DNA from 2 places in the Cytobacillus spongiae genome. Region 1 is predicted to be linked to the other one. Evidence: a T-box and tRNA genes for the amino acid it is inferred to sense, from the RefSeq annotation. Region 1 holds a T-box; the other holds one or more tRNA genes.

Region 1 (16,049 bases):
TTGTTCCTTTTCTTGATGAAAAGGGTAAGCCCTTTCAGTATATTGCAATACGACATGATATCACAAAAAGAAAGCTTGCCGAACAAACGATCTACCAGCTAGCCTATTATGACAAACTTACGAAATTACCCAACCGTTCTCTACTAGAGCGTAACCTACAAGATATTATGAACCAACATGTACAAGCAGAGCAGTCGTTTGGCGCGCTATTAATAGACATTGACTACTTTAATAAAATCAACGAAGCGTTTGGAAATAACGTAGGAGATCAAGTGTTAATTTCGGTCTCAACGATCTTAATGAATGGAGCACCTGCAAATAGTTTCCTTGCAAGGATAAGCTCCGATCAGTTTTGTTTCATTTTAATGAACAGTTCGAAAGCAGAATTATCAAAAACAGCTTCAACTATCTTACAATCCGTATCAAAGCCTATTAAGGTAGATGAGTTAGAACTGAAGGTTACGCTCAGCATTGGAGGCTGTCTGTTTCCGCAAAATGGTGAAACGGTTAGTGATGTTTTTTCACAAACTGAAACAGCAATGAAATATGCGAAAGAGCTGGGAAGGAACAATTTTTATTTTTACTCGAATAAGATGAATCTTCAATTGATTGAAGGCTTTGAAATGAAGAATGAATTATTTAAAGCCTATGAGTCAAATCTGATTCAAATGCACTTTATTCCGATAGTCAAGTTAAACACGGGAAAAATTATTGGAGTAGAAGCGATCCCATACTGGAATCATCCATTCTGGGGTGAACTCGATCAGGAGGAATTTAACAGGCTTAGCAGAGAAATTGGAATTGATCATCTGGTCACGAATTGGCTTCTCGAACAATCGATAAAGATGAATAAAAAATGGCAATTGAACAACTTACAACATATACCTATTTCAATTGCTTTCGATTCAAAATATTTCTTAAAGCCTAACTTTATCGATGATTTAGCAAGCCTTTTGGCGGATGAAAAGTTACTTCCACAATATGTAGATTTACAAATTACGAGGGGAGAAAAAATCGTCCCCACAAAACAATTAGCCGAAAAAATGAAAGAACTAAAAAGCAAAGGTGTAAACCTAACGCTCGCTGGTTTTGGGACTGGTAGCTTTTCGTTAAATGAACTTAAGCTTTATGCCCCGGATTCCATTAAAGTTTCTAAAACATTATTAAACCAATACAAAAACTCAGTAGATGAAAAAATACTAAAATCGCTATTAAGCCTGATGAGAGATTTACAGGTTCAAGCGAATGTAGAAGGATGTGATACAAAGGAACAGTATGATTTTCTTAAAAAAGTTGGCTGTGATGTGACGCAAGGGATTTATTTTTCCACCCCCCTCAATGAAGAGGAATTTGAGCGTTTATTAAAGGTTGGCCACTGTTCACCTATGATTACGAGTGATGACGAAAATTGGGAAAATCGAAGAAAATATTTCCGGATTGAGCTTCCATACTCCATTAGTTCCTTTATTACGATTAGTGAGATTCAAGGAAAAGAAGTCAATTTAGGAAAAACAGAGGTCCTTGTTGAAGATATCGGTCCAGGTGGCCTTAGGTTCCTATCACTCATTAAATTTCCAGTTAATCCTTTTGTAATCCTATCTATTCATGTAAATGTGTTAAACGCTCAATTTGAACTAAAAGGAAAAATCGTTCGATACAAAGAGATAAAAAAGGGCTTTTTTGAATATGGACTCGAGTTTGTTATTAGTGAGCATGAAAGACAAAGGCTACTTACGAATTTAAACCGCTTCTCAGCTTTAATTAAGAATAATTCAATCAATCACTCAGATCGATTTGTTACTGGGGATAAATTTCTGTATTTAAAGAAAGAACAATAATTTTGATTATTTCCAAACGAAATGAAGGAGTATTATGAAAAAAATCTATAACTATCATAAAGATACGTTAACCGAGATTGAGATTGAACAAATACTTATGAAACAATATAAAGAGGAATTTGGCAATTGCTCCCCTTCGAAAGATTTAGATGGGATGAACCATTTGAAATCTAGTATTCGTAAAGCTTGTGAAGAGCTTTCTTTTATTTTTGAAATGACAAAGTTGACGAAAGAGATACAAATTCAACCGATTCAACAGAAAGTTGTACCTGAAATCTTGAAGATTACGAAAACACCTTATATTAGTTATTTAATAAAGCTTTTACACCAAAGTGATCCCTATACCGCACAGCATAATATTAGTGTAGCCATCTTGTCGGGGCTTTTAGGAAAATGGCTTAGATTATCAGAAGAACACTTAAGAGTATTAATTACAGGTGCAGTTTTACATGACATTGGTAAATTATGTATTCCCGAAAGGATCTTGAACAAGCCTGGAAGATTAACTAATGAAGAATTTTCAGTAATAAAAATGCATCCCATTTATGGGTATCATCTATTATTGAATCAACAAAAGCTTCAGTTCGATATTCCGCTAATTGCATTACAGCATCACGAACGGATGGATGGAAGTGGATATCCATATAACTTAAAAGGAAATGAAATTACGACCTATGCCAAAATTGTCGGTGTAGTCGATGTATTTCATGCGATGGCATCAGACCGTGTCTACCGGAAAGCACTGCCTTTTTATCAAATTATGGATGAAATGAGTAAAGGCTCGTATGGTTTGCTAGACATGAAAATCACTACTGTTTTCATTCGAGGAATAATGACGTCATTGATCGGTGAGAAGGTATTGCTATCAACCGGGAAAATGGGCATAATCCTTTCTGTACATCAGAGTGACCCCTTACTGCCATTAATAAAAGTACAAGATACTTTCATCGACCTAATGAAAGACCGGTCTATTCAAATCAGCAAAATTGGTTTATTTGATAAATGATCACATTAGCCATATTGAATCAACTGTACGAATCCCAATTCCTCTCCTTTTAAGGAAGTTGGGATTTTTTTTATCGAGTTGAATTCGAATTGACGGAATTGATAAATAAAAAGAATCATTACTGAAAATGCCGGATAGAACCCATTAATGGAAGGGGTTAAGAAATGCATCTGATGCCTTCATATTTAAAGTTGAATCATGAATAACGGAACTTCTGAGCAAAATAATTGGAAAAATGAATGGGATTCATCTACTCTAAGTAGGTAAGAAGTGATATGCATAATTAAGGAAGGTGGAACATGATTCGATTTGAAGGTGTGAAGAAAGTATATGAAGATGGATTTCAAGCTGTAAAACAATTGGATTTGCAAATCCAAGAGGGTGAGCTTGTCACTTTAATCGGCCCAAGTGGGTGCGGAAAGACGACTACGATGAAAATGGTAAACAAACTGATTGAGCCAACTGAAGGGAAGATTTATGTAGCCGGACAAGACATTTCAACTGTTAATGCCGTCGAGCTCCGTCGAAATATCGGGTATGTGATTCAGCAAATCGGATTGCTACCACATATGACAATTGCTGATAATATTTCCCTAATTCCGAAATTAAAAGGCTGGAGTAGGGAACAATATACGAAAAGGGTTGACGAACTGCTAGATCTCGTTGGACTTGATCCGTCCCTGTACCGTGAAAAATATCCACTAGAGCTTAGTGGGGGTCAGCAGCAGCGTGTCGGAGTTGTAAGAGCACTTGCCGCTGAGCCGCCAATTGTTCTGATGGATGAACCCTTTAGCGCCTTAGATCCGATCAGTCGAGAGCAACTGCAGGATGAATTAAAAATACTGCAAAAGAATATCAAAAAGACAATTGTATTTGTTACGCATGACATTGATGAAGCCTTAAAGATATCTGATCGAATGATTATCATGAAGGAAGGTGAAATCGTGCAAATCGATTCACCAGAACAGATATTGAAAAATCCAAAGAATGGGTTTGTCATCGACTTTATTGGGGAAAATCGGTTAGGGAATAAGTCGAGTAAAAAGGTAATGGATCTAATGATGCCCAATCAACTGAATTATTCATCCATATCCTTTAAAACGGATACGGATGGTACATATGTAGGAGCCTTTCAATTGGATCATGAGGTAGCTAATTATCCAGTGGTCTATAGTGACCAAGAATTGACAATAGCAGTTCGATTACTAATTGAACAAACATTAGACATTGTACCTGTTCTAACAAAAGAACGTCAGCTTGTCGGGATGATTTCAAAGGATCAGCTTCTGTCCTATTACTCGGGCATTGATGGGAAAGAGGTGCAGCATGGATAAAAATTCATTTTCACTCTTTCTAGACACGGTGTCTACCCGTTCAGATGATATTTTAAAGGGCTTAATGGAGCATTTATTTTTATCATTTACCAGTATTTTTATTGCCTTATTCATTGCCATTCCTTTAGGTATCTATATTTCGCGCAATCGAAAATTTGCTGAGTTTTTCATTGGAATAACTGCTGTGTTTCAAACGATTCCAAGCCTTGCCTTTTTCGGATTTCTTATTCCCATCTTTGGAACAGGTAGTGTTACGGCCATTACAGCGCTGACCATCTATTCTCTTTTGCCTATCCTCCGAAATACATATACAGGAATTGTTGGTGTGGATAGCGGGATTATTGAAGCAGGAAAAGGGATGGGGATGACAAGTAAACAAATATTAACAAAAATTGAATTGCCACTCTCCCTTCCGTTTATGATGGCAGGAATTCGCACAGCTACCGTATTAACGGTTGGGGTTGCGACACTTGCAACTTTTGTTGGTGCTGGTGGCTTAGGGGATTTGATTTATCGCGGTCTATCCACCTGGAATAATCAGCTGGTACTCGCAGGAGCCATTCCAGCAGCGGCACTTGCAATTTTCTTTGATTATTTATTAAAGCGAGTAGAAAAATTAGCCACACCAAAAGGAATGAAAAATTGATTGGAGGAACCAGATAGATGAATCGAAAAGGATTAGTAGTATCAATTCTATTAATGGTCGTCACTATTCTTTCGGCATGTGGAGGAAATAATGACGAGAAAATTGTCATTTCAGGAAAAATGTGGACCGAGCAATATATTCTCCCTCATATCTTATCCGAGTATATTCAAGCGAAGACAGATTATAACGTGGAAGTAAAAGACAGTCTAGGTGAAGTGTCGATCTTAACTCCTGCTCTTGAAAAAGGAGATATTGATATGTATGTAGAATATACAGGTACAGGACTTGAGGCTGTTTTGAAGGAAAAAGCTGAGCCAGGAGAGTCAGCAGATTCTGTATTAGAGCGAGTGAGAAAGGGCTACAAGGAGAAATTTGATGTCGTTTGGTTAGAGCCGCTTGGCTTTGAAAACACGTACACGCTCGCCTATACAAAAGAGCAAAATATTGAAGCAGAAACATTTTCAGACCTAGTTCCTTTCACAAAGGATCTTACGTTTGGAGCTCCCCATCAATTTTACGAACGAGCAGACGGGTATGATGCTTTAGCAGAAGCATATGCATTCCAATTCAAAGGTACAGAAAGCTTTGATCCGAACATAATGTATGAAGCTGTTAAGCAAGGAGATGTAGATGTCATCCCTGCTTTTACTACAGATGGCCGCATTGTTCGATATGACTTGGAATCATTAAAGGATGATAAAGGATTTTTCCCTGCTTACTATGCAGCACCGGTAGTAAGACAAGAAGTGCTTGATCAGTTTCCTGACCTAGAAAAGGTTGTCAATGAGCTTGCTGGAAAAATCAGCGAAACAGAAATGTCAGAAATGAATGCTAAAGTAGACATTGATAAAAATGACCCAAAAGAGGTAGCAAGAGAATTTCTTATTTCAAAAGGGTTAATCGAAGACTAAGCTATTAGCTTTACTTATATTAATGGAAAGTGGGAAGACAGATGCCAATTGAAAATCCAAGTAGAGAAGAAATAGGTTCCATCTTAAAAAAGGCGAAGAGAATTGCTGTTGTTGGGTTAAGTGCGAATCCTGAAAGAACTTCATACATGGTTTCAGAAGCAATGCAAAAAGCAGGCTACGAAATTATTCCAGTCAATCCGAGTATTGATGAAGTGCTAGGTGTCAAAGCCGTTGCAAGCCTGAAAGATATTGACGGCCATGTAGATATCGTCAATATTTTTCGCCGATCCGAATTTTTACCTGACATCGCAAAGGAATTTGTTGAAATCGATGCAGATGTATTCTGGGCTCAACTGGGTGTAGAACATGAGGAAGCATATACTTTTCTAAAAGAAAAGGGCTATATCATTATTATGGATCGATGCATTAAAGTAGAGCACGCCTTAACAAAGTCACGAAGCTAGTTGCTATTTTTTATTAAAGCTTTATAATATATAAAAATATATCCAACATCAGTGACAAAGAGAGTAATTATGTAAGGGTGGGACTAGCGATTCAGGGATGGTGAAAGCCTGAACCTATTACACATAATGAAGCGCACTTTGTAGATGCTTTCCTGAACTAAGTAGGGGAAGCCGGGGCATGCCCCGTTAGAAAAGAAAGTGGTATAATCCTTGGATTATACAATTAGAGTGGTACCACGGGTCAAAGCTCCCGTCTCTTTATGTTAATAAAGAGACGGGAGCTTTTTATTTAGGGGGAGATTATGGTGAATGATAAAGAACGGTTCAGTCAAGTACTAGTTGATTGTTTAGAAGGTACGTTACAGCAATCAGATATACGAACAAGGATTGAAAAGCCGAAATTTGCTCATTTAGGCGACCTTGCGTTTCCTTGCTATGAGCTTTCAAAAATTTTTCGCAAGTCACCTCAGACGATTGCAGAAGAACTAGCCCAAAAACTAGCATCTCCTGAGTTTGAAAAAGTAGAAGCGGTAAATGGCTATGTCAATGTATTCCTCAAAAAATCGACTGTTTCAACAATGGTGATCAGAAAGATATTGAACGAAAAAAATGAGTACGGAACAAGTCATATAGGGGAAAATCAGGTCGTCACCATTGACTTTTCATCCCCTAATATTGCAAAGCCTTTTTCAATGGGGCATCTACGGTCTACTGTTATTGGAAATTCAATAGCACTTATATTGCAAAAATGCGGATTTCAGCCGATTCGTATAAACTATTTGGGGGATTGGGGCACACAATTTGGTAAATTAATCGTTGCCTATAAAATGTGGGGCAATGAAGATCAAGTCAAAATGCAGCCGATTAAAGAATTATTACGCCTATACGTCCAATTTCACGAGGCAGCAGAGCTTGATGAAAGCTTAAATGAACAAGCTAGAGAGTGGTTCAAAAGGTTAGAGAATGGCAATGAAGAAGCTTATTTTTTATGGTCTTGGTTTAAGGACGAGTCATTAAAGGAATTTGCTAGAATTTATGAGCTACTAGGCATCACATTTGACTCATATCACGGTGAAGCCTTCTACAATGATCAAATGGAAGCGGTTATACAGCAATTGAAAGAGAATTGTTTATTAGTCGAATCAGATGGTGCAAAAGTGGTGACACTTGATGAATACAGCCTACCACCAACCTTAATAAAAAAAACAAATGGCACAACCTTATATGCAACAAGAGATCTAGCAGCAGCCATTTACCGCCAAAAAACATACCACTTTACTAAGTCCCTTTATGTTGTTGGAAATGAACAAGCCCTGCATTTTAAACAAGTGTTCGCTGTTTTAAATAAATTAGCCTTACCTTGGCAAAAAGGGCTAGTCCATATTCCATTTGGCATGATGTTAAAAGACGGAAAGAAAATGTCGACCAGAAGAGGAAAGGTTGTGCTTTTGGAAGAAGTATTAAATGAGGCGATCACCCATTCAAAAGCGAACATTGCAGCGAGAAATGCAGAAATACCGAACGTAGATCAAGTAGCAAGACAGGTCGGTACGGGAGCGGTTATCTTTCATGATCTTAAGCACTTCCGTCAAAATGATATTGAATTTTCCTTAGAGGATATGCTGAAATTTGAAGGCGAAACTGGCCCATATGTTCAATATACACATGCTCGGGCATGTTCTTTATTACGAAAAGGGGATTTTCAAGAGGGTGTTGAGATTGCTAGCTTCAATGATGATTCTGCATGGGAGATCATTACGTTATTAACGGAGTTCCCTACTACAATTGAGCGGTCATTAAAGGAATACGATCCATCACAAATTGCTCGGTACGTTCTAGATGTATCAAAGGCATTCAATAAATATTATGGAATGGTACGGATCTTAGATGAAGAACAAAAACAGGTTAGACTATCTCTTGTTTATTCAGTAACGGTTGTGTTAAAAGAGGGCTTGCGTTTACTTGGAATTGAGGCTCCAGAAAGAATGTAATGGTAAGTTAAACCCATTGGTGCTGTCAAATGGCCATGGGTTTTTTTACGCATCAAAACCAGAAGCTAATTTATCAAACTAATCTAGATCAAATTGGTTTATACTTATAAAGGGCTTATGCAAATGAAAGGGAAGAGAAAAGAAAAGGCTTTTTCTCTAGTAATTATGAAATCTGATTCATGAACTTATTTGCCAAATCTCAATAAATATATACAATAAAACATAGACGTCTTTTCGTGAAGTTGATAATATAGACGGTATAGAACATTTGTTCGTTCAAATAATAATCACATTTTATTAAAGGATTATCTAAATTTTATAACGAATACATATACGGATGTTCGACATTATACATACAAAGACGATAGCGTGTTGTTTGCAAGATGAAAGGGGTATGTTCGTGGCAAAAAATCAACAAGCATTTGAGTACAATGATGATGCCATACAAGTACTAGAAGGACTAGAAGCTGTTCGAAAGCGTCCGGGAATGTATATCGGAAGCACAGATTCACGAGGTCTTCATCACTTAGTGTATGAAATCGTAGATAATTCAGTTGATGAAGCATTAGCTGGTTATGGAAACACAATTATTGTGAAATTACATAAAGATCATTCCGTTAGTGTACAGGACAAAGGAAGAGGAATGCCAACAGGTATGCATAAATTAGGCAAGCCGACGCCTGAGGTCATTCTAACTGTGTTACATGCAGGTGGAAAATTTGGTCAAGGTGGCTATAAAACAAGCGGTGGCCTGCACGGTGTTGGAGCATCAGTTGTAAATGCCTTATCTGAATGGCTAGTCGTCAAAATTAGAAGAGAAGGCTTCGTCTATGAGCAACGTTTTGAAAATGGAGGAAAGCCTGTTACAACGCTTGAAAAGGTTGGGAAAACGAATCAAACTGGAACAACCATTCATTTTAAGCCGGATCCAACCATCTTTTCTGCCACTACCTATAATTATGAAACATTATGTGAACGTTTAAGAGAGTCTGCTTTCTTGTTAAAAGGAATGAAAATGGAAATCATTGATGAGCGAAATGATTTCCATGACGTTTTTTATTATGAAAACGGAATAGAAGCTTTTGTACAGTACTTAAATGAGGAAAAGGACTCCCTTCATCCCGTGATTAGCTTTGAAGGTGCTCACAATGGTATTGAAGTGGACTTTGCCTTCCAATTTAATGATGGCTATTCCGAAAATGTTCTGTCATTTGTTAACAACGTTCGCACAAAAGACGGTGGAACGCATGAAGCAGGTGCAAAAACAGCGATTACGAGAATGTTTAACGAATATGCTCGTAAAGTGAACCTTCTTAAGGAAAAAGATAAAAACCTAGATGGTGCAGATATCCGTGAAGGCTTTTCAGCGATCATTTCGGTTCGCGTGCCAGAGGAGCTCTTGCAATTTGAAGGCCAAACAAAAGGAAAATTAGGAACAAGTGAAGCTCGTTCTGCTGTTGATACAGTCGTATCGGAGCATCTTTCTTATTTCTTTGAAGAAAATCCTGATATCAGCTCCCTCCTTATTAAAAAAGCGATCAAGGCGTATCAAGCAAGAGAAGCTGCTCGAAAAGCAAGAGAGGAAGCTCGAAGCGGCAAAAAGCGGAAGCGGTCTGAAACGGTATTATCTGGTAAGCTAACACCTGCTCAATCGAAGAATCCTCAAAAAAATGAATTGTACCTTGTTGAGGGTGACTCGGCAGGTGGATCAGCAAAACAAGGACGTGATCGCCGTTTCCAAGCCATCCTTCCTCTGCGCGGGAAAGTGATAAATACGGAAAAAGCGAAGCTAGCTGATATTTTTAAAAATGAAGAAATTAACACGATTATCCATGCAATTGGTGCTGGAATTGGAGCGGATTTTAACTTAGATGATGTAAATTATGACAAGATCATTATTATGACCGATGCAGATACTGACGGTGCTCATATCCAAGTTCTTCTTCTTACTTTCTTCTACCGCTATATGAAACCACTTGTTGAGGCTGGTAAGGTATTTATTGCCCTTCCTCCTTTATATAAAGTGAGCAAAGGGACCGGGAAAAAGGAAGTTGTAGAGTACACGTGGAGTGATGAAGAACTCCAGGATGCCATGAAGAAAATCGGGAAAGGCTATATGATTCAGCGCTATAAAGGTCTCGGCGAAATGAACGCAGACCAGCTTTGGGAGACAACGATGAACCCGGAAACGCGTACACTAATACGCGTACGTATTGATGATGCGGCACGTGCTGAACGTCGTGTTACCACATTAATGGGTGATAAGGTAGAGCCTCGACGAAAATGGATTGAATCCAATGTTGCCTTCGGTCTTGAAGAAGATGGAAGCATTCTGGAGAACGAAAACATTTCGGTAATTGAGGAGGTAGTGGAATGATAAATGCATCAGAGAAATTTCGTGACTTACCTCTTGAGGATGTGTTAGGTGATCGCTTTGGACGCTACAGTAAGTATATCATTCAGGAGCGTGCCCTTCCTGATGCTCGCGATGGACTTAAGCCTGTACAGCGCCGAATTCTGTATGCCATGCATGTAGAAGGCAATACAAATGAAAAAGGATTCCGAAAAGCGGCAAAAACAGTCGGAAATGTAATTGGGAATTATCATCCTCATGGTGATACATCTGTTTACGATGCCATGGTGCGGATGAGTCAGGACTGGAAGCTTAGAAATCTACTTGTTGAAATGCATGGAAATAACGGAAGTATCGATGGCGATCCTCCAGCTGCGATGCGTTATACAGAGGCGCGCTTATCTGCAATTGCATCAGAATTATTGCGGGATATTGAAAAAAATACGGTAGAGTTTATTCCAAACTTCGATGACACGTCAAGTGAACCAACTGTACTACCTTCCATGTATCCGAATTTACTTGTTAATGGATCAACGGGAATATCAGCAGGGTATGCAACAGAAATTCCCCCTCATCACTTAGGCGAAGTCATTGACGGTGTCATTTTACGGATGGACAACCCCCAATCGACTGTTGATGACCTAATGAAGGTGATAAAAGGACCGGATTTTCCAACTGGAGGCATTATTCAAGGCGTTGACGGAATTCGCAAAGCCTATGAAACAGGGAAAGGGAAAATCATCATTCGCGGAAAAGCGAATATTGAGGATGTTCGCGGGGGCAAACAACAAATTGTCATTACGGAAATCCCGTATGAAGTCAATAAAGCCAATCTTGTTAAGAAGATCGACGAATTTCGATTGGACCGGAAAGTGGAAGGGATTGCGGAGGTCCGGGATGAAACAGATCGCACCGGTCTCCGTATGGTCGTCGAATTGAAGAAGGATGCGGACGCAGAAGGCGTTTTAAATTACTTGTATAAAAATAGCGACCTTCAAATTCCATATAATTTTAATATGGTAGCTATTTCAAATAAACGGCCGAAATTACTAGGTATTCGCGAGTTGCTTGATGCTTACATCGGGCATCAAAAAGATGTTGTTACAAAACGCTCACAATACGATTTACAAAAAGCGAAAGATCGAGAGCATATTGTCGAAGGGTTAATGAAAGCTCTATCTGTATTAGATGAAGTGATTGCGACCATTCGAGCTTCAAAAGACAAACGAGACGCGAAAGACAATATCATTGCGAAATTCGCTTTTTCAGAGCCACAAGCAGAAGCAATTGTATCTTTACAGCTTTATCGATTAACCAATACGGATATTACTGCTTTACAGAATGAAGCAAGTGAGTTAGCGAAGAAAATCGAAGAGCTTTCAGCGATCCTACAAAGTGAAAAAGTGCTTCATTCGGTTATTAAAAAAGAGCTTAAAGCGGTTAAGAAAAAGTTCGAGGATGATAGAAAAACGCAAATCGAAGCAGAAATTGAAGAAATAAAGATTAACCTCGAGGTTCTTGTAGCAAGTGAAGATGTCATCGTATCTGTTACAAAAGAGGGCTATGTGAAACGAACAAGTCTTCGTTCTTATGCTGCGTCTAATGGACAGGATTTCGGCATGAAGGATTCAGATCGACTCATTGCCCAGCTGGATGTGAACACAACCGATGTGGTTGTCCTATTTACAAATAAAGGGAATTATTTATATTGTCCTGTTCATGAACTACCAGATATCCGTTGGAAAGATCTCGGACAGCATATTGCGAATATTATTCCAATCGATCGGGATGAACAAATTTTGCAAGCATTCCCGATTAAAGACTTTGAACAAGATCTGTTTATGCTGTTTGTCACTAAAAATGGAATGGTGAAGAAAACAGAGCTTAAGGCTTATAAAGCTCAACGTTACTCTAAGCCATTAGTGGCCATCAACTTAAAAGGAGATGACGAGGTAGTCGATGTGCATTTAACAAATGGACAGCAAGAGCTATTGCTTGCCACTCATTTAGGTTACGGTCTTCGCTTTAAAGAAGAAGAAGTAAATATTGTTGGTGCTCGTGCCGCTGGAGTTAAAGGAATCAATTTAAAAGACGGTGATTTTGTCGTAAGCGGGAAGCTCATTGAAATGGGAATCAAACAAAGTGTAGTCATCGTTACTCAGCGCGGGGCGATTAAACGCATGAAGCTTGATGAATTTGAGCTTGCATCACGTGCTAAACGTGGAGTGGTTATGCTTCGTGAGCTCAAATCGAATCCACACCGATTAATTGGTTTAGAACTCGTAACGGACACATCTATCATCTTGGTTGAGTCTGAAAAAGGACTAACAGAGAAAACGCAAGTGAAAGATTTGCGAAACAATGATCGGTATTCTAATGGCTCGTTTGTCTTAGATGAATCAGAAGCAGGCCGAATTGTCGCGATTTGGAAAGAAGAAATGAAAGAAGTTCAATAATTTTTACTACCCAGTCTTAAGGCTGGGTAGTTTATTATCATGGAGATTTTCTCCTGCTTATATCCTCTTCTTCGACAAAATCTCGCAAAATAAGAAAATTAGTACTTGTTTTTCTTTGATAGATTACTATAATAAAGTCTAAATACTTTCAACAAGAAAATCAGGAGGAACTCTATGGAAAAGACTTTACAAATATGGGAGACCCAAATTGCAACAGTCAGTGACTTTTTTTGGACGTATATTTTAATTGCTGTACTGATTCTTTTAGGATTATTATTTAGCGTAAAAACAGGGTTTGTCCAATTAAGATACTTTCGTGAAATGTTTCGTCTCCTTGGTGACAAGGCAATGGTGTCTTCTGATGGAAAAAAAGGGCTATCTTCCTTTCAAGCATTTTGCATCAGTGCCGCTTCTCGAGTTGGAACGGGAAACCTTGCAGGTGTAGCAACAGCGATTGCAGCTGGAGGGCCTGGAGCCGTATTTTGGATGTGGATTATCGCCTTCTTCGGCGCAGCATCGAGCTTTGTAGAAAGTACATTAGCGCAAATTTATAAGGTTCATGATAAGGATGGATTCAGAGGAGGACCTGCCTATTATATTCAAAAAGGACTTCATATGCGCTGGCTAGGTGTATTATTTGCAATTATTATTACATTTTGCTTTGGTCTTGTCTTTAATTCAGTGCAATCGAACACCATTTCAATTGCTTTTAACGAAGCATTTGGTATGAGCCGCTTTTCAGTTGGAATCGTATTAGTGGTTCTAACCGGTCTTGTCATTTTTGGTGGTGTCAAAAGGATTGCTCATGTATCACAAGTGATTGTGCCGATTATGGCGACGATTTATCTACTTCTTGCTATTTTTATTGTTATTCTTAATATTACAGAAGTACCTGCCGTTCTTAGTCTAATTGTGAAAAGTGCCTTTGGCGTGGAAGAAGTGGTCGGTGGAGGTATCGGTGCGGCGATCATGATGGGGATTAAACGCGGTCTGTTCTCAAATGAAGCGGGAATGGGTAGCGCTCCAAACGCAGCAGCCACTGCAGCTGTCACACACCCAGTCAAACAAGGATTAATCCAAACGCTTGGTGTCTTTGTTGACACGATCTTAATCTGTTCGGCAACTGCCTTTATTATTCTTTTATCAGGTGATTATGCTGCAACCGAATTAACGGGCATTCAATTAACTCAATTTGCGTTATCCGAGCATATTGGTTCATGGGCTACGATCTTTATTGCCATTTCGATATTCCTATTCGCTTTTAGCTCCATTATTGGGAACTATTATTATGGAGAAACGAATATTGAGTTTATCAAAAATAGTAAAGCGATGCTTTTCATCTATCGTATGGCTGTGCTGGCTATGGTAATTTTCGGAGCTGTCGTCAACCTTTCGATTGTTTGGACGCTTGCCGATCTATTCATGGGAATTATGGCCTTTATTAACTTAATTGTTATCTTCCTATTAGGGAAAATTGCATATAAAGCCTTAAAGGATTACCAAAAGCAACGCGAGGATGACAAAGATCCAGTTTTCTACGCAGATTCCATCTCTGGACTCGAGGGAATTGAATGTTGGGAGAGTAAACCAACAACTGAAAACACAAAACAATCAATTTAACAGACCATCAAGCCGTACTTGTCTAGTGTAACCATGCTAGCTAGGTGCGGCTTTTTTATCCTTCTGAATCATAGAATGCCCCCTAACTTAAAAGAAATAAAAAAACGACAAGCAAGTCATGTTGAAATTTCCACATGAAGTTTACATGTTTTTACCAATAATGGAGATACTAAGTGAAAGAGTCGTTTCTAGGGAGGCTATCAATTTGATGAAAAAAGAGTTATTATTTGCTTTTGCATCCTTTTTCTTCATGTCACTGTCTGCAATTACCGGCGTATATGCAATAGAAGAAAACAAAAAAGAAGCAACGATCTCGAAAGACCAAGTGGATGTAACCGGTGATCAAATAAAGGATACTATATATGTGAAAGGCACTCCTTTTGACAACAAAGCGAGTTTCCTCAAAGAAATCAAGTTGGAAATCGTGGCATCCAACCAAGAGCACTATACAATTAAGCTCGATGGCGGCTATGAGCCTACAATTGTTTTTCAAGACTTAAATCAGGATGGAGTCGTAGATATATTTGTTACTGTTCCAACTGGTGGTAGTGGAGGACTATCACAGCACTACTTATATAGCTTAAAAGATTTTTCCATTCATGACCTGACTGTTCCTGATCCTTTGCTGATGCAAGCCCAATTTCTTGATCACTATAAAGCCAATTTAACAATCAATGAAACAGGCAAAACGTATCAATTCGATTTACAAAACCGCAAAGAGGAATATAACAAGATGGGGTTATATGTCAATGAAAAATTGAATGAACCGCAAGAGTTAATGGTTCATGCATATGGATTGTTAAAGCCAATTAAATTAGAAGATGGATCTGTTGGATTAAAAGGAGTCCAAAGAGTCAGTGGGGCATACAACGCAGATGCTATTGCATTTGTTGAATCCATCTGGAAGCTTGATCATGGGAAATGGAAGCTTCTTGGCGCTGATGTGATGGAAATTAAATAGGTAGGCATTTGTCACGCAATCCCCTCTCATTTCATAGACTACAATAAGCATGATGAAAATAGAATGAACTAGCTGTATGAGGGGGAACGAATGTATGACGAACTTTGATTCCAATCTACTGACTGTAACCTATCTACCACCAGCTACACCTTTCCATCCAGTGGAAGGAAGAAAGTACACACTTACCCATTCAGATACAACAGGGGAATTATACTTATCCATCGGCATTCGATATGATATGAAAGCAGTCAATCCTCAATTTCGTGATGAAGTGGTAGCTGAATGGACGCCAAAAATGGGACAGTATATACTAAATGGAACGGTATATGTCAGCGGAGGAGAATTCGATGAGAAATACGCCAAAATTCGCTACATGATTTTCAAGCGGGAGTTAGATCTCGCATTAACAGCAATGGTATATGGGGACAGAAGCTTTTATCTTCATTATCCATGGCTATTAGATTCTCCC
Region 2 (16,049 bases), 1.8 Mb from region 1:
CATAAACAAGAAGAGTTGCGTTCTGAGATTGAGATTGCAGCCAATGTACAAAAAAACTTACTTGGCACGAGTATTCCGCAGCTAACCAGCATTGATGTGGGGGCAATTAGCGTTCCGGCAAGGCAAATGAATGGTGATTACTATCATTTTGTCCAAGATGAGAATGATAATATAAGCATTGCCATTGCAGATGTCATTGGAAAAGGAATCCCAGCGGCGATGTGTATGTCTATGATTAAGTATGCTATGGATAGCTTGCCAGAAAACCGCTATGACCCAAGCAGTGTACTTGAAAATCTGAACCGTGTGGTAGAGCAAAATGTAGATCCTAGCATGTTTATTACGATGTTTTACGGGATGTATAACCCTGCTAACCACTGTCTATATTACGCTTCTGCAGGGCATGAGCCTGCGTTGTATTATGATTCGAAATTAGACGACTTTTCTGAGCTCCAAGCAAGAGGGCTTTTGCTTGGAGTTGATAAAAAAGCGAAATATCGCCAATATGAGAAGCAAGTGAATGTAGGGGATATGGTGATTCTGATGTCTGATGGAGTAACGGAGTGTCGAACGGACGATGGTTTTATCGAAAAGAATCGCCTAACTGGCTATATCATGAAGTACATGCATTTGAGCGCGCAAGAAATTGTTCAAAACGTTTACAAGGAATTAGAAAAATTACAGCATTTCCAATTACGTGATGATTTTACATTAATTATATTAAAACGGAATGTTTAGCGAGCCGGATTAAAGGGTACTGAATAATCGATTGATATGATGATGTTAAGGGGTGGGTCAGTTTTGAATATATTAACAGACGTGAAAGAGCTAGATGCCTGTGTCAAAGTGAGCGTGAGAGGAGAAATCGACGCATATACGGCCCCTCAGCTCCGTGAAACGCTTTTCCCGTTAGCACAAAAGGGAGATGTCCATATTATAGTCGACTTATCAGATGTAACTTATATGGATAGCACAGGACTTGGTGTATTTGTAGGAGCATTTAAACAAGTTCGGGCAAGCAACGGGAGCTTTCGGATGATCGGGCTATCGGAGAGGTTGAAAAGGCTTTTTGAAATAACTGGTCTAGCTGACATTATGGATATTAACAGCCAGATTGTAGGTGAAGAATAATGAATCAACCGTTTGATTATATCGAAATGAAAATACCTGCTAAACCAGAGTATGTTGGTGTCATTCGCTTAACAATCTCTGGAATTGCAAGCCGCATGGGTTTTTCCTACGATGAAATTGAAGATTTGAAAGTAGCGACTAGTGAGGCATGCACCAATGCAGTGCAGCATGCCTATCAAGTAGATGAAAAGGGAGAAGTTGTTCTAGGATTCGGGTTATATAAAGATAAGATTGAAGTGATGGTGGCAGATAACGGACAGAGCTTTGACTTTGAAGAAACTCGTAAAGCAGTAAAACCTCATGACAGGAATGAAGATGTGGAGTTTTTACGTGAAGGGGGATTAGGCCTTTACCTTATTGAAACACTGATGGATGAAGTGAGAATTCATCATAAAGAAGGTGTTACGGTCTTTATGACTAAGTACCTAGAGGGAGAGCAGGTGGAGAGCGATGCCGAAACAATCTCAACCTAAATTAACTAGAGAAGAAATTAATGAGCTCATAAGGGATTTTCAAGAAGAGCAAGATGTTGAAGCGCAGAATAGACTAGTCATTCAATATCAAAATTTAGTAGAATCACTAGCTAGAAAATATTCAAAAGGAAAATCATATCACGAGGATATCGTACAAGTTGGAATGCTTGGATTATTAGGAGCAATCCGTAGATATGATCCTTCATTTGGAAAAACCTTTGAAGCCTTTGCAATTCCTACAATCATAGGTGAGATTAAACGCTTTTTACGTGACAAAACATGGAGTGTTCATGTCCCGCGTCGTATCAAAGAGCTTGGTCCCAAAATAAAATTGACTGTTGAGGAATTAACAACAACACTTCACCGTTCACCAAAGGTGATTGAAATTGCAGAAGCTCTTTCAGTTTCCGAGGAAGAAGTCCTTGAAGCGATGGAAATGGGGAAAGGGTATCAAGCTTTATCTGTTGACCATTCATTTGAAGCAGATTCAGATGGGGGCACTGTAACGCTTCTCGATATGGTGGGTTCAACAGATGAAGGGTATGAAAAGGTAAACCAGAGAATGATGCTTGAAAAAGTATTACACGTTTTATCTGATCGAGAAAGATCCGTGATTCACTACACTTACTTAGAGAATAAAAGTCAAAAAGAAACTGGTGAAATACTAGGTATCTCACAGATGCATGTTTCTCGCTTACAGCGCAAGGCGATTAAAAAGCTAAAAGATGCGATCGATCATGAAGAAAATAATTCGGAGCGTATTTCATGAATTATGTAAATAATGAAAAAGTAGAAGTGCTTGCACATCAGACAACTAAAGAAGGGAAACACTTCTGTGGGGATAGCTTTTTCTTCACAACAACAAAGGACTACTTTATTTGTGTACTAGCTGATGGTCTAGGAAGTGGTGAGTATGCCAATATTTCCTCATCTGCTGTCATTTCTGTTGTTAAAGAGCATCATGATAAAGATGTAAATACGCTCATGAATTATTGTAATGAAGTATTAGCCTATAAGCGTGGGGCAGCTGTGTTAATTTTTAAGGTGAGTTTTTCGCAACGTGAATTCGTCTACAGCTGTGTCGGTAATATTCGCTTCTTCCTATATTCTCCCTCTGGAAAATTAACCTACCCTTTGCCTGTAAAAGGCTACCTATCGGGACGTCCGCAATCCCTACACACACAAAGATTCTCCTACGAGGAGAACTCAAAGTTTATCATTTTTTCCGATGGGCTTGACTTAAATGGAGTGAAGTCCTTATTAACCGGACTATTTGACGTAAGAACCGTCGCTGAAAAAATTAAAAAAAACCATTCATCAACAGCAGATGATGCTACATTTATACTAGGAAGCTTACTCGTAACGGGGTAAGCTTTTCCTGATTTAGATGATTTGTTAATATAGTAGAGACAATGATCGTGTTGGAGGACTGACAATTGGAGCAAACAGTAAATAATAAAGAACGTTTTCTGGAAATGATTGCGAAAGAGCAATCGTTGAATTTAAAGCAAGTACGCAATACGATTGCCCTCCTAGAGGATGGAAATACCGTTCCTTTCATCGCTCGTTACCGAAAGGAACAGACCGGAGCTCTAGATGAGGTGCAAATCAGAGAAGTAAGTGAAAGATGGCAATACATACAAAACCTTGAGCAACGTAAAGTAGAGGTCATTCGTTTAATAGAAGACCAAGGGAAGCTAACGCCTGACTTAAAGCAATCAATTGAAAAAGCCGTTAAGCTACAAGAAGTAGAGGATCTATATCGTCCGTATAAACAAAAGCGAAGAACAAAGGCAACTGTCGCAAAGGAAAAAGGGTTGGAGCCTTTCGCAGAATGGCTGATGACATTCCCGATGGAAGAGAACATAGAGGAGAAGGCTAACGAGTTTTTATCTGAAGAGAAAGAAGTATTAAGTGTAGACCATGTGATTGCAGGCGGGAAAGATATTATCGCTGAATGGGTGTCAGATCATCCAGATGGCCGCAAGTGGATACGTAAAGAAACGTATAAAACTGGAAAGATAGAAACGACACTCAAAGATGCTGATAAGGATGAAAAGAAAGTATACGAGATGTACTACGAATATGAGGAACCAGTATCAAAAATTGTTCCTCACCGAACTCTTGCGATTAATCGTGGAGAAAAAGAAGACATATTAAAGGTGAATATTAAGCCAAACATAGAGTGGATTATAAGCTACTTAGAGAAGAAATGGATTACGAAGGCAAATTCGATAACAGCTTCAACCGTCAAAGAAGCGATTGAGGATGGATACAAGCGATTAATTCAGCCATCCATAGAACGAGAAATCCGCAGCGAATTGACGGAAAAAGCAGAAGAACAGGCCATTCATATTTTCTCTGAGAACTTACGAAACCTCCTTCTTCAACCTCCTTTAAAAGGAAAGGTTGTGTTAGGGGTAGATCCTGCCTATCGAACAGGCTGTAAACTTGCGGTTGTTGATGAAACAGGAAAGGTACTAGATATCGGAGTGATCTATCCTCATCCTCCTGTCTCTAAAACAAAGGAAGCTCGTGAAAAAATCATTAAGGTTATTCGAACGCATCAAGTAGAGATGGTGGCAATAGGAAATGGGACAGCTTCTAGGGAAACGGAGCAATTCGTTGTAGATATTCTAAAAGAAATACAAGGAAATATTTTTTATCTCATCGTGAATGAGGCCGGTGCGAGTGTCTATTCAGCCTCAGATTTAGCAAGAGAAGAGTTTCCGAATTATCAAGTGGAGGAAAGAAGTGCCGTATCAATTGCTCGTAGGCTGCAAGATCCATTGGCGGAGCTCGTGAAGATTGACCCGAAGTCAGTTGGAGTTGGACAATATCAGCATGATGTTTCTCAAAAGAAGCTTTCTGAATCCCTGACATTCGTTGTAGAAACAACGGTTAACCAGGTTGGAGTCAATGTGAATACTGCCTCTTCGTCACTTCTTCAATATGTAGCTGGATTATCAAAGTCAGTAGCTAATAATATTGTGAAAAAAAGAGAAGAAGAAGGCAAGTTTTCTAAACGAAGTCAATTAAAGAAAATCCCTAGGCTAGGCGCGAAAACATATGAGCAAGCAATTGGATTTTTGAGAATCATTGATGGAGCAGAGCCCTTAGATCGAACAGGTATCCATCCAGAGAATTATTCAGAAGTAAAGAATCTATTATCCCCACTTGGCTTCTCTACAAAAGATATCGGGAAGCCAGAGCTTAAAGAAGCCCTAGCAAAACTTGATGTTCAGAAAAGCGCTACTGAACTAGGGGTAGGGGAACTTACATTACAAGACATTATTGATGCGTTAGTAAGGCCAGAACGAGACCCGCGGGATGATCTACCTAAGCCTTTATTAAAGAAAGACGTGTTAAAGCTAGAGGATCTAAAGCCAGGAATGGAGCTGCAAGGTACGGTTCGAAATGTAGTCGACTTTGGGGCATTTATTGATGTAGGAGTGAAGCAGGATGGACTTGTTCATATCTCTAAGCTAAGACGTCAATTTGTAAAACATCCACTAGACGTAGTCGCAGTAGGAGACGTTGTGACGGTTTGGGTAGATAGTATAGATATACAAAAGGGAAGAGTTGCATTATCAATGCTATCTCCAGAGGAATAAACACTGCCTTATGAGCAGTGTTTTTTTCTGTAAATAAACCAGAATTGGTTGAGTAGTTTAATTTGATAACGATCCTTCTCTAAGAAAGCTCTTTGCATTTGATTCTGAAACCATGTGGGCATAGTCGTGATACCTCCTCTGATGACTAACAAAGGTTGTTTTCCTTTTTTTTGTGGAAAGGAAGGGATTTTTTGAATTACCTTGAACAAAGAACTAAACGTGCAAAAATACCATATTTACATTACGCTTTCTTTGATTAGCTGCATGTGAGATGAGAGTTATTCTTACAGAAGACAATATCAATGTATGTTATAATAGATTGTCAGGTTCACATATAGTGTTCTATAGAAGGAAATGAGTAAGTTATGGAAGATAAAGAGCTTCAACAGCTGGTGGAAAAAATATCAAATGATTCTTTCCAAAAGCCATTTAAGCACAAAGCGGTTTTTAATGCTCGCTTGCAAACCACTGGGGGACGATACTTATTAGGTTCCCACAATATCGAAATTAATAGAAAATATTTAGAACAAATCGGAATAAATGAAGTCATCAGCATCATCAAGCATGAGCTTTGCCATTATCATTTGCATTTAGAAGGCAAGGGGTATCAGCATAAAGATGCAGATTTTAAATTGCTGCTCAACCAAGTAGGAGGAGCAAGATACTGTTCTACACTACCTAACCGACCAACTAGAAAAATAAGAAAGACCATTTTCTATATGTGCGAACAATGCGGAACCCAATATCGAAGAAAGAAAGTAATCAACACTTCGAAATATGTTTGTGGAAAATGCCGTGGTAAATTAATTAAAGTGAAAGAGTTGACGGTTGATTAATGTTATGTTAAATTTAATAACCGTCACTGCTTTCCAGTGCTTGTTTATTTTTGAAAAAATGATTATTGACTTTCATATTACATGTCATTATAATATGAAGAGTCGATAAGACATATGACATTTTAAGATTATTCCACAGTAGCTCAGTGGTAGAGCTATCGGCTGTTAACCGATCGGTCGCAGGTTCGAGTCCTGCCTGTGGAGCCATATGGGGAAGTACTCAAGAGGCTGAAGAGGCGCCCCTGCTAAGGGTGTAGGTCGGGTAACCGGCGCGAGGGTTCAAATCCCTCCTTCTCCGCCATAATATAATGGCCCGTTGGTCAAGCGGTTAAGACACCGCCCTTTCACGGCGGTAACACGGGTTCGAATCCCGTACGGGTCATCGGCTTTTAATAGTCAGTGAGGAACTGGCAAGGACAGTTGCTTTGCTGACTATTCATTATCTATAATGAGTTATTTTGGTCCGGTAGTTCAGTTGGTTAGAATGCCTGCCTGTCACGCAGGAGGTCGCGGGTTCGAGTCCCGTCCGGACCGCCATTATAATATATTGGGCTATAGCCAAGCGGTAAGGCAACGGACTTTGACTCCGTCATGCGTAGGTTCAAATCCTGCTAGCCCAGCCATTTTTTAGAGCCATTAGCTCAGTCGGTAGAGCATCTGACTTTTAATCAGAGGGTCGAAGGTTCGAGTCCTTCATGGCTCACCATTTTCAATTTCATTGCGGGTGTGGCGGAATTGGCAGACGCACCAGACTTAGGATCTGGCGCCGCAAGGCGTGGGGGTTCGACTCCCTTCACCCGCACCAAACATTATGATTGCATAATGATGCATTGTATGGTATGATATATCTTGTCTTTCCTTTAAGCGGTCGTGGCGGAATGGCAGACGCGCTAGGTTGAGGGCCTAGTGGGGGTTAACCCCGTGGAGGTTCAAGTCCTCTCGGCCGCACCAAAAAAGTTTTAAAAAAAGATTGACACTAGCTATCGAGTTTGATATACTTAGTAAGTCGTTTTGAAAGGCGCCCGTAGCTCAATTGGATAGAGCGTTTGACTACGGATCAAAAGGTTAGGGGTTCGACTCCTCTCGGGCGCGCCATTCTAAAAACGGGAAGTAGCTCAGCTTGGTAGAGCACTTGGTTTGGGACCAAGGGGTCGCAGGTTCGAATCCTGTCTTCCCGACCAGAGTGAATCTTTATCCTTCTAATATGCGGGTGTAGTTTAATGGTAAAACCTCAGCCTTCCAAGCTGATGTCGTGGGTTCGATTCCCATCACCCGCTCCAACCAAATGATTGTTCTTTGAAAACTAAACGAACCATAACGTCAACGTTTTAATTTGTTTTAACTATTGAGCTAATCAATACTCTTTAATGGAGAGTTTGATCCTGGCTCAGGACGAACGCTGGCGGCGTGCCTAATACATGCAAGTCGAGCGGATCTTTAAAAGCTTGCTTTTAAAGATTAGCGGCGGACGGGTGAGTAACACGTGGGCAACCTGCCTATAAGACTGGGATAACTCCGGGAAACCGGGGCTAATACCGGATAATGGCTCCTAACACATGTTAGGATTCTGAAAGATGGCTTCGGCTATCACTTATAGATGGGCCCGCGGCGCATTAGCTAGTTGGTGAGGTAACGGCTCACCAAGGCAACGATGCGTAGCCGACCTGAGAGGGTGATCGGCCACACTGGGACTGAGACACGGCCCAGACTCCTACGGGAGGCAGCAGTAGGGAATCTTCCGCAATGGACGAAAGTCTGACGGAGCAACGCCGCGTGAGTGATGAAGGTTTTCGGATCGTAAAACTCTGTTGTTAGGGAAGAACAAGTACCGTTCGAATAGGGCGGTACCTTGACGGTACCTAACCAGAAAGCCACGGCTAACTACGTGCCAGCAGCCGCGGTAATACGTAGGTGGCAAGCGTTGTCCGGAATTATTGGGCGTAAAGCGCGCGCAGGCGGTTCCTTAAGTCTGATGTGAAAGCCCACGGCTCAACCGTGGAGGGTCATTGGAAACTGGGGAACTTGAGTGCAGAAGAGGAGAGTGGAATTCCACGTGTAGCGGTGAAATGCGTAGAGATGTGGAGGAACACCAGTGGCGAAGGCGACTCTCTGGTCTGTAACTGACGCTGAGGCGCGAAAGCGTGGGGAGCGAACAGGATTAGATACCCTGGTAGTCCACGCCGTAAACGATGAGTGCTAAGTGTTAGAGGGTTTCCGCCCTTTAGTGCTGCAGCTAACGCATTAAGCACTCCGCCTGGGGAGTACGGTCGCAAGACTGAAACTCAAAGGAATTGACGGGGGCCCGCACAAGCGGTGGAGCATGTGGTTTAATTCGAAGCAACGCGAAGAACCTTACCAGGTCTTGACATCTCCTGACAACCCTAGAGATAGGGCGTTCCCCTTCGGGGGACAGGATGACAGGTGGTGCATGGTTGTCGTCAGCTCGTGTCGTGAGATGTTGGGTTAAGTCCCGCAACGAGCGCAACCCTTGATCTTAGTTGCCAGCATTCAGTTGGGCACTCTAAGGTGACTGCCGGTGACAAACCGGAGGAAGGTGGGGATGACGTCAAATCATCATGCCCCTTATGACCTGGGCTACACACGTGCTACAATGGATGGTACAAAGGGCTGCAAGACCGCGAGGTTTAGCCAATCCCATAAAACCATTCTCAGTTCGGATTGCAGGCTGCAACTCGCCTGCATGAAGCCGGAATCGCTAGTAATCGCGGATCAGCATGCCGCGGTGAATACGTTCCCGGGCCTTGTACACACCGCCCGTCACACCACGAGAGTTTGTAACACCCGAAGTCGGTGGGGTAACCTTTTGGAGCCAGCCGCCTAAGGTGGGACAGATGATTGGGGTGAAGTCGTAACAAGGTAGCCGTATCGGAAGGTGCGGCTGGATCACCTCCTTTCTAAGGATATTTACATGAAAGTTGACGCTTATGGTTCGTTTAGTTTTGAGAGAGCAATCTCTCTATAACAAACTCTCTTCTTATTATAGAAGAAAGTGAACTTGTTCCTTGAAAACTAGATAATGAAATATAGAAGAAAAAAGAATTACCGAGTAATCGCCAATCTTAAGATTTTCTCTAAACAAGAAATTAGAAGGTTTCAAGACACGAGCAGGTCGAGGAAGCAACTGAGTGAGCACCGGAATGTACTTACGTACATGAGGAGCGGAGCGAAGGAAGCTGACGAAGAGATGCGATGTGTATTGAAAGCTTATAGGTTAAGTTAGAAAGGGCGCACGGTGAATGCCTTGGCACTAGGAGCCGATGAAGGACGGTACTAACACCGATATGCTTCGGGGAGCTGTAAGTAAGCTTTGATCCGGAGATTTCCGAATGGGGAAACCCTCTATCCGTAATGGGATGGAATCCTTATCTGAATACATAGGATATGGAAGGCAGACCCGGGGAACTGAAACATCTAAGTACCCGGAGGAAGAGAAAGCAAATGCGATTCCCTGAGTAGCGGCGAGCGAAACGGGATTAGCCCAAACCAAGAGGCTTGCCTCTTGGGGTTGTAGGACACTCTATACGGAGTTACAAAGGAACGGAGTAAACGAACAAGCCTGGAAAGGCTGGTCAGAGAAGGTAACAACCCTGTAGTTGAAACTTCGTTCCCTCTTGAGTGGATCCTGAGTACGGCGGGACACGTGAAATCCCGTCGGAAGCTGGGAGGACCATCTCCCAAGGCTAAATACTCCCTAGTGACCGATAGTGAACCAGTACCGTGAGGGAAAGGTGAAAAGCACCCCGGAAGGGGAGTGAAAAAGATCCTGAAACCGTGTGCCTACAAGTAGTTAGAGCCCGTTAATGGGTGATAGCGTGCCTTTTGTAGAATGAACCGGCGAGTTACGATTACATGCAAGGTTAAGTTGGATAGACGGAGCCGTAGCGAAAGCGAGTCTGAATAGGGCGAATGAGTATGTGGTCGTAGACCCGAAACCAGGTGATCTACCCATGTCCAGGGTGAAGTCCAGGTAACACTGGATGGAGGCCCGAACCCACGCACGTTGAAAAGTGCGGGGATGAGGTGTGGGTAGCGGAGAAATTCCAATCGAACTTGGAGATAGCTGGTTCTCTCCGAAATAGCTTTAGGGCTAGCCTCATGTAGTAAGAGTCTTGGAGGTAGAGCACTGTTTGGACTAGGGGCCCCCATCGGGTTACCGAATTCAGATAAACTCCGAATGCCAAAGACTTATCCATGGGAGTCAGACTGCGAGTGATAAGATCCGTAGTCGAAAGGGAAACAGCCCAGACCACCAGCTAAGGTCCCAAAGTATACGTTAAGTGGAAAAGGATGTGGAGTTGCTTAGACAACCAGGATGTTGGCTTAGAAGCAGCCACCATTTAAAGAGTGCGTAATAGCTCACTGGTCGAGTGACTCCGCGCCGAAAATGTACCGGGGCTAAACGTATCACCGAAGCTGTGGATTGACATCTACGATGTCAGTGGTAGGAGAGCGTTCTAAGGGCGTTGAAGCTAGACCGCAAGGACTGGTGGAGCGCTTAGAAGTGAGAATGCCGGTATGAGTAGCGAAAGATGGGTGAGAATCCCATCCACCGAATGCCTAAGGTTTCCTGAGGAAGGCTCGTCCGCTCAGGGTTAGTCGGGACCTAAGCCGAGGCTGAAAAGCGTAGGCGATGGACAACAGGTTGATATTCCTGTACCACCTCTTTTCCGTTTGAGCAATGGGGGGACGCAGGAGGATAGGGTAAGCGCGCTGTTGGATATGCGCGTCCAAGCAGTTAGGCCGGTAACGAGGCAAATCCCGTTACCATAAGGCGGAGCTGTGATGGCGAGGGAAATAAAGTACCGAAGTTCCTGATTCCACACTGCCAAGAAAAGCCTCTAGCGAGGAAAAAGGTGCCCGTACCGCAAACCGACACAGGTAGGCGAGGAGAGAATCCTAAGGTGAGCGAGAGAACTCTCGTTAAGGAACTCGGCAAAATGACCCCGTAACTTCGGGAGAAGGGGTGCTTTTTAGGGTGAATAGCCCTGAAAAGCCGCAGTGAATAGGCCCAGGCGACTGTTTAGCAAAAACACAGGTCTCTGCAAAGCCGCAAGGCGAAGTATAGGGGCTGACGCCTGCCCGGTGCTGGAAGGTTAAGAGGAGGGGTTAGCGTAAGCGAAGCTCTGAATCGAAGCCCCAGTAAACGGCGGCCGTAACTATAACGGTCCTAAGGTAGCGAAATTCCTTGTCGGGTAAGTTCCGACCCGCACGAAAGGCGTAACGATCTGGGCACTGTCTCAACGAGAGACTCGGTGAAATTATAGTACCTGTGAAGATGCAGGTTACCCGCGACAGGACGGAAAGACCCCGTGGAGCTTTACTGTAGCCTGATATTGAATTTTGGTACAGCTTGTACAGGATAGGTAGGAGCCTTGGAAGCCGGAGCGCCAGCTTCGGTGGAGGCATTGGTGGGATACTACCCTGGCTGTATTGAAATTCTAACCCACGCCCCTGATCGGGGCGGGAGACAGTGTCAGGTGGGCAGTTTGACTGGGGCGGTCGCCTCCTAAAGAGTAACGGAGGCGCCCAAAGGTTCCCTCAGAATGGTTGGAAATCATTCGTAGAGTGTAAAGGCACAAGGGAGCTTGACTGCGAGACCTACAAGTCGAGCAGGGACGAAAGTCGGGCTTAGTGATCCGGTGGTTCCGCATGGAAGGGCCATCGCTCAACGGATAAAAGCTACCCCGGGGATAACAGGCTTATCTCCCCCAAGAGTCCACATCGACGGGGAGGTTTGGCACCTCGATGTCGGCTCATCGCATCCTGGGGCTGTAGTCGGTCCCAAGGGTTGGGCTGTTCGCCCATTAAAGCGGTACGCGAGCTGGGTTCAGAACGTCGTGAGACAGTTCGGTCCCTATCCGTCGTGGGCGTAGGAAATTTGAGAGGAGCTGTCCTTAGTACGAGAGGACCGGGATGGACGCACCGCTGGTGTACCAGTTGTCTTGCCAAAGGCATCGCTGGGTAGCTATGTGCGGAAGGGATAAGTGCTGAAAGCATCTAAGCATGAAGCCCCCCTCAAGATGAGATTTCCCATAGCGCAAGCTAGTAAGATCCCTGAAAGATGATCAGGTTGATAGGTCAGAGGTGGAAGCATGGTGACATGTGGAGCTGACTGATACTAATCGATCGAGGACTTAACCAAATAAGAAAGCGAAGGCGACTGTACAACTTCGATAGAAGGTAGGAGCCGTAGCTGGACTAGTCAATTCAATGGCATTACCGTAATTCTTTCTTCTATACATTATCTAGTTTTGAGGGAACAAACCTCAAGTTAAAATAGTCTGGTGATAAAGGCGAGAAGGTCACACCCGTTCCCATGCCGAACACGGAAGTTAAGTTTCTCAGCGCCGATGGTAGTTAGGGGCTGTCCCCTTGTGAGAGTAGGACGTCGCCAGGCTTTGCTTTTTAATAATATTATCGCGGGGTGGAGCAGTCTGGTAGCTCGTCGGGCTCATAACCCGAAGGTCGCAGGTTCAAATCCTGTCCCCGCAATTTGGTCCGGTAGTTCAGTTGGTTAGAATGCCTGCCTGTCACGCAGGAGGTCGCGGGTTCGAGTCCCGTCCGGACCGCCATTTTCAAGTAATCTACGAAGCATAATGTTTCGTTTTTTTTATTTATACGGATTGTTTATTACGACCACAGCAAATGGATGTGGTCTATTTTTATGGGCAAAAGTATGCTCCTAATTAGCTAGAAACTCATTCATATTATAAACAAAGAACAACAGCTAAGCACTCAACTATTCTACCCATCGTCAGTATGAACAGATTAACCACACTTTTCCACGCTAGAATTCTCTAATATTATCATAGTAGTAAATGTTAAGCTCATTCAGTTACAGCCTTTGCCCATTGAGCAAAATTCATGTAAACTACATATAGATTCCTACGACATGTTTTAAAGAGCTAGAGGTATGTCAAATACTTAATATAAAGGTGATTGTGAATGAAGCCATTTGAATTGAAAACGTCCACACCTGAGGAAACGATGGAATTCTCAAAACGATTAGGACAACTTCTTCAAGCGGGAGATGTTCTCACATTAGAAGGAGACTTAGGTGCAGGAAAAACAACATTTACGAAGGGGCTAGCCAAAGGATTAGACATAGCTAAAACGGTGAATAGCCCAACATTTACGATTATTAAAGAATACAGGGGACGGTTGCCTTTATATCATATGGATGTATACCGAGTGGAAGATTCCTTCGAGGATTTAGGCTTTGATGAATATTTCGATGGAGAGGGTGTAACTGTTGTGGAATGGGCTCATCTCATTCAGGAGCAGCTACCAAAGGAGTTGCTAGAGATCCAATTATTCCACGGAGAAGAGGACTCTAGAAGAATTCAAATGATGCCACATGGTAAGCGATATGAAGAGCTATGTAAGGAGATTTTTCAATGAGAATTTTAGCAATTGATACATCCAATTATTCACTTGGGGTAGCAATTATAGAACAAGATAAAGTAATTGGTGAGTATGTAACCAATTTAAAGAAGAATCATTCCGTACGGGCCATGCCAGCAGTTGAAGGATTGATGAAGGAATGTGATACGAAACCTTCAGATTTAACTAAGATTGTTGTGGCAAAAGGTCCTGGATCTTATACAGGGGTTCGTATTGGTGTAACGCTTGCTAAAACGTTAGCCTGGACGTTAAATATCCCTCTTGTTGGTGTCTCAAGCCTAGAAGTACTTGCGGCGTCAACTGGTCGCTATTTTAATGGCATGATTTCTCCAATATTTGATGCTAGACGAGGTCAAGTGTATACAGGCTTATATCAATTTCAAAATGGAAAGTTGACAACTGTGATCAATGATCAACTGATCATGTGTGATCAATGGGTTGAGCAGCTGAAGAAAGAGACACAGCCTGTATTGTTCGTCGGAAATGACTTGCCCATTCATCAAGGGGCAATTGATTCGGTATTGGGAGAAAAGGCTACTCTGGCTTCTTTTACAGAGCATAATCCTCGACCAGCAGAGCTTGCTCTTCTCGGAAGAGACATAGAAGGGGAAGATGTACATTCGTTTGTCCCCAACTATATAAGGCTTGCTGAAGCTGAGGCAAAATGGCTAGAAGCGAACAAGAAATAAAATACTCAATAAGGAAGACCTGGAATGATTAAACCACTAACATTTCGTTATATGGAAGAAAAGGATATTAGCCAGATCCTCAAAATCGAGAAGGCATCATTTGCTACGCCATGGAGTTATGAAGCTTTTAGTAATGAACTCACAAAGAATCAGTTTGCTGTGTACATTGTGATAGAGGATGAGGGAAGAGTCATAGGCTATTGCGGGGTATGGGTAGTAGTAGATGAAGCGCATATTACAAATGTGGCTCTGCTTCCAGAGTACAGAGGAAAAAAGCTAGGGGAAGCATTGATGCGCAAGGTGATGGAAGTAGCGAAACAGATGGGTGCATCTTCAATGACGCTCGAGGTTAGAGTGACAAACGATGTAGCCCAGTCTCTATATCGAAAGCTAGGTTTCCAAGATGGAGCGATTCGGAAAAATTATTATACGGATAATCAAGAAGATGCTTTAGTAATGTGGGTGAATTTATGATAGGAAAAGATCGGATCATTATGGGGGTTGAAACGAGCTGTGATGAAACAGCCGTTGCCATCATTAAAAACGGGAAAGAAATATTGTCGAACGTAGTGGCTTCCCAGATCGATAGTCATAAACGCTTTGGTGGGGTAGTACCTGAGATTGCTTCACGTCACCATGTCGAGCAAGTGACCGTTGTATTTGAGGAGGCTTTAAAGCAAGCTGGAGTCTCCTATGAGGAGATAGATGGGATTGCCGTAACTGAGGGGCCAGGTTTAGTTGGTGCGCTTCTTATTGGAGTGAATGCAGCAAAGGCAATTGCTTTTGCCCACAATATCCCTCTAGTTGGTGTTCATCATATTGCTGGTCATATTTATGCAAATCGTTTAGTAGCTGACTTAAAGTTCCCGCTTCTAACTCTTGTTGTATCTGGGGGACACACAGAGCTTGTTGTGATGAAGGAGCATGGTCATTTTGAAGTGATCGGGGAAACAAGAGATGACGCGGTAGGAGAAGCTTATGATAAAGTAGCACGTACATTAAACCTCCCGTATCCAGGTGGGCCACATATTGACAGACTTGCTTATGAAGGAGAGGACACGCTTAGCCTACCAAGAGCGTGGCTTGAAGAAGATTCCTATGATTTTAGCTTTAGCGGTCTAAAATCAGCAGTTATTAACACTGTCCACAATGCAGAGCAAAGAGGCGAACAAATTCGTCCACAGGATCTTGCAGCAAGCTTTCAAGCAAGTGTCATTGATGTTCTCGTTACAAAAACAATAAAAGCAGCGAAGGCATTTGGTGTAAAGCAGCTATTATTAGCAGGGGGGGTAGCTGCAAATAAAGGGCTTAGAGCAGCTATTGAAGTAGCTGTTCAAGAGCTAGAAGAAGTCGAGCTAGTCATCCCACCACTATCCTTATGTACAGATAATGCTGCCATGATTGGAGCGGCTGGGAGTGTCTTTTTTGAAAAAGGCCAGCGTGCAGACCTTGCTTTAAATGGAAATCCAGGGTTAGATTTAACTATCCACAACTGAAAATAAGAACCGGGAAAAAAATCCTCGCTACGTGCGAGGGTTTTTTTGTGGATAACAGTCCAACTAACCAAAATATTGTGAAAAATGTGGATAAAACCACTGTTTCCTGTGGATAATGTGGAAAAGTCTGTTGAAAGCCTATATAATTGATACACATTTGTGAATAAGATTGTGGAAAAAAGAAAAAGGATCACGAAAATGATCCCATTTCTTTTGACATATATACTTATTCTTCAGCAAGCTCTGCCCATTCATCCATTAAGCGCTCTAAATCTGCCTTTGCTTTTTCGTTTTCCTGATTGATTGCTTGTACCTTTTCATGGTCCTTAAACACATCAGGGTCGCAAAGCTGTTGTTCATATTCTTCAATTTTCTCTTCAATTGC

The links. The T-box of region 1 lies ahead of argS (arginine--tRNA ligase). A T-box ahead of a tRNA ligase gene usually reads a tRNA of that ligase, here a tRNA-Arg.
Region 2: it has a tRNA-Arg gene. The T-box ahead of argS (arginine--tRNA ligase) is inferred to sense a tRNA for this amino acid. The anticodon was not compared.

What each region holds. Positions count from the first base shown of each region.
Region 1 is NZ_CP089997.1:2,081,521-2,097,569, forward strand. Features, by position in the region: gene LS684_RS10520 (EAL domain-containing protein) at 1-1,838, shown strand, start outside; gene LS684_RS10525 (HD-GYP domain-containing protein) at 1,873-2,844, shown strand; gene LS684_RS10530 (ABC transporter ATP-binding protein) at 3,144-4,178, shown strand; gene LS684_RS10535 (ABC transporter permease) at 4,171-4,824, shown strand; gene LS684_RS10540 (glycine betaine ABC transporter substrate-binding protein) at 4,842-5,735, shown strand; gene LS684_RS10545 (CoA-binding protein) at 5,777-6,199, shown strand; T-box leader at 6,242-6,460, shown strand; gene argS (arginine--tRNA ligase) at 6,505-8,190, shown strand; gene parE (DNA topoisomerase IV subunit B) at 8,591-10,567, shown strand; gene parC (DNA topoisomerase IV subunit A) at 10,567-12,999, shown strand; gene LS684_RS10565 (alanine/glycine:cation symporter family protein) at 13,174-14,619, shown strand; gene LS684_RS10570 (YybI family spore inner coat protein) at 14,828-15,580, shown strand; gene LS684_RS10575 (staygreen family protein) at 15,675-16,049, shown strand, end outside.
Region 2 is NZ_CP089997.1:286,474-302,522, forward strand. Features, by position in the region: gene LS684_RS01565 (PP2C family protein-serine/threonine phosphatase) at 1-738, shown strand, start outside; gene LS684_RS01570 (anti-sigma factor antagonist) at 802-1,131, shown strand; gene rsbW (anti-sigma B factor RsbW) at 1,131-1,604, shown strand; gene sigB (RNA polymerase sigma factor SigB) at 1,582-2,373, shown strand; gene LS684_RS01585 (PP2C family serine/threonine-protein phosphatase) at 2,370-2,975, shown strand; gene LS684_RS01590 (Tex family protein) at 3,080-5,218, shown strand; gene cmpA (cortex morphogenetic protein CmpA) at 5,227-5,340, opposite strand; gene LS684_RS01600 (SprT family protein) at 5,584-6,054, shown strand; tRNA gene LS684_RS01605 (tRNA-Asn) at 6,187-6,261, shown strand; tRNA gene LS684_RS01610 (tRNA-Ser) at 6,265-6,355, shown strand; tRNA gene LS684_RS01615 (tRNA-Glu) at 6,365-6,436, shown strand; tRNA gene LS684_RS01620 (tRNA-Asp) at 6,515-6,591, shown strand; tRNA gene LS684_RS01625 (tRNA-Gln) at 6,603-6,677, shown strand; tRNA gene LS684_RS01630 (tRNA-Lys) at 6,685-6,760, shown strand; tRNA gene LS684_RS01635 (tRNA-Leu) at 6,775-6,859, shown strand; tRNA gene LS684_RS01640 (tRNA-Leu) at 6,919-7,005, shown strand; tRNA gene LS684_RS01645 (tRNA-Arg) at 7,073-7,149, shown strand; tRNA gene LS684_RS01650 (tRNA-Pro) at 7,159-7,235, shown strand; tRNA gene LS684_RS01655 (tRNA-Gly) at 7,261-7,334, shown strand; rRNA gene LS684_RS01660 (16S ribosomal RNA) at 7,419-8,969, shown strand; rRNA gene LS684_RS01665 (23S ribosomal RNA) at 9,285-12,217, shown strand; rRNA gene rrf (5S ribosomal RNA) at 12,356-12,472, shown strand; tRNA gene LS684_RS01675 (tRNA-Met) at 12,494-12,567, shown strand; tRNA gene LS684_RS01680 (tRNA-Asp) at 12,571-12,647, shown strand; gene tsaE (tRNA (adenosine(37)-N6)-threonylcarbamoyltransferase complex ATPase subunit type 1 TsaE) at 13,021-13,476, shown strand; gene tsaB (tRNA (adenosine(37)-N6)-threonylcarbamoyltransferase complex dimerization subunit type 1 TsaB) at 13,473-14,168, shown strand; gene rimI (ribosomal protein S18-alanine N-acetyltransferase) at 14,193-14,642, shown strand; gene tsaD (tRNA (adenosine(37)-N6)-threonylcarbamoyltransferase complex transferase subunit TsaD) at 14,642-15,664, shown strand; gene LS684_RS01705 (ABC-F family ATP-binding cassette domain-containing protein) at 15,891-16,049, opposite strand, start outside.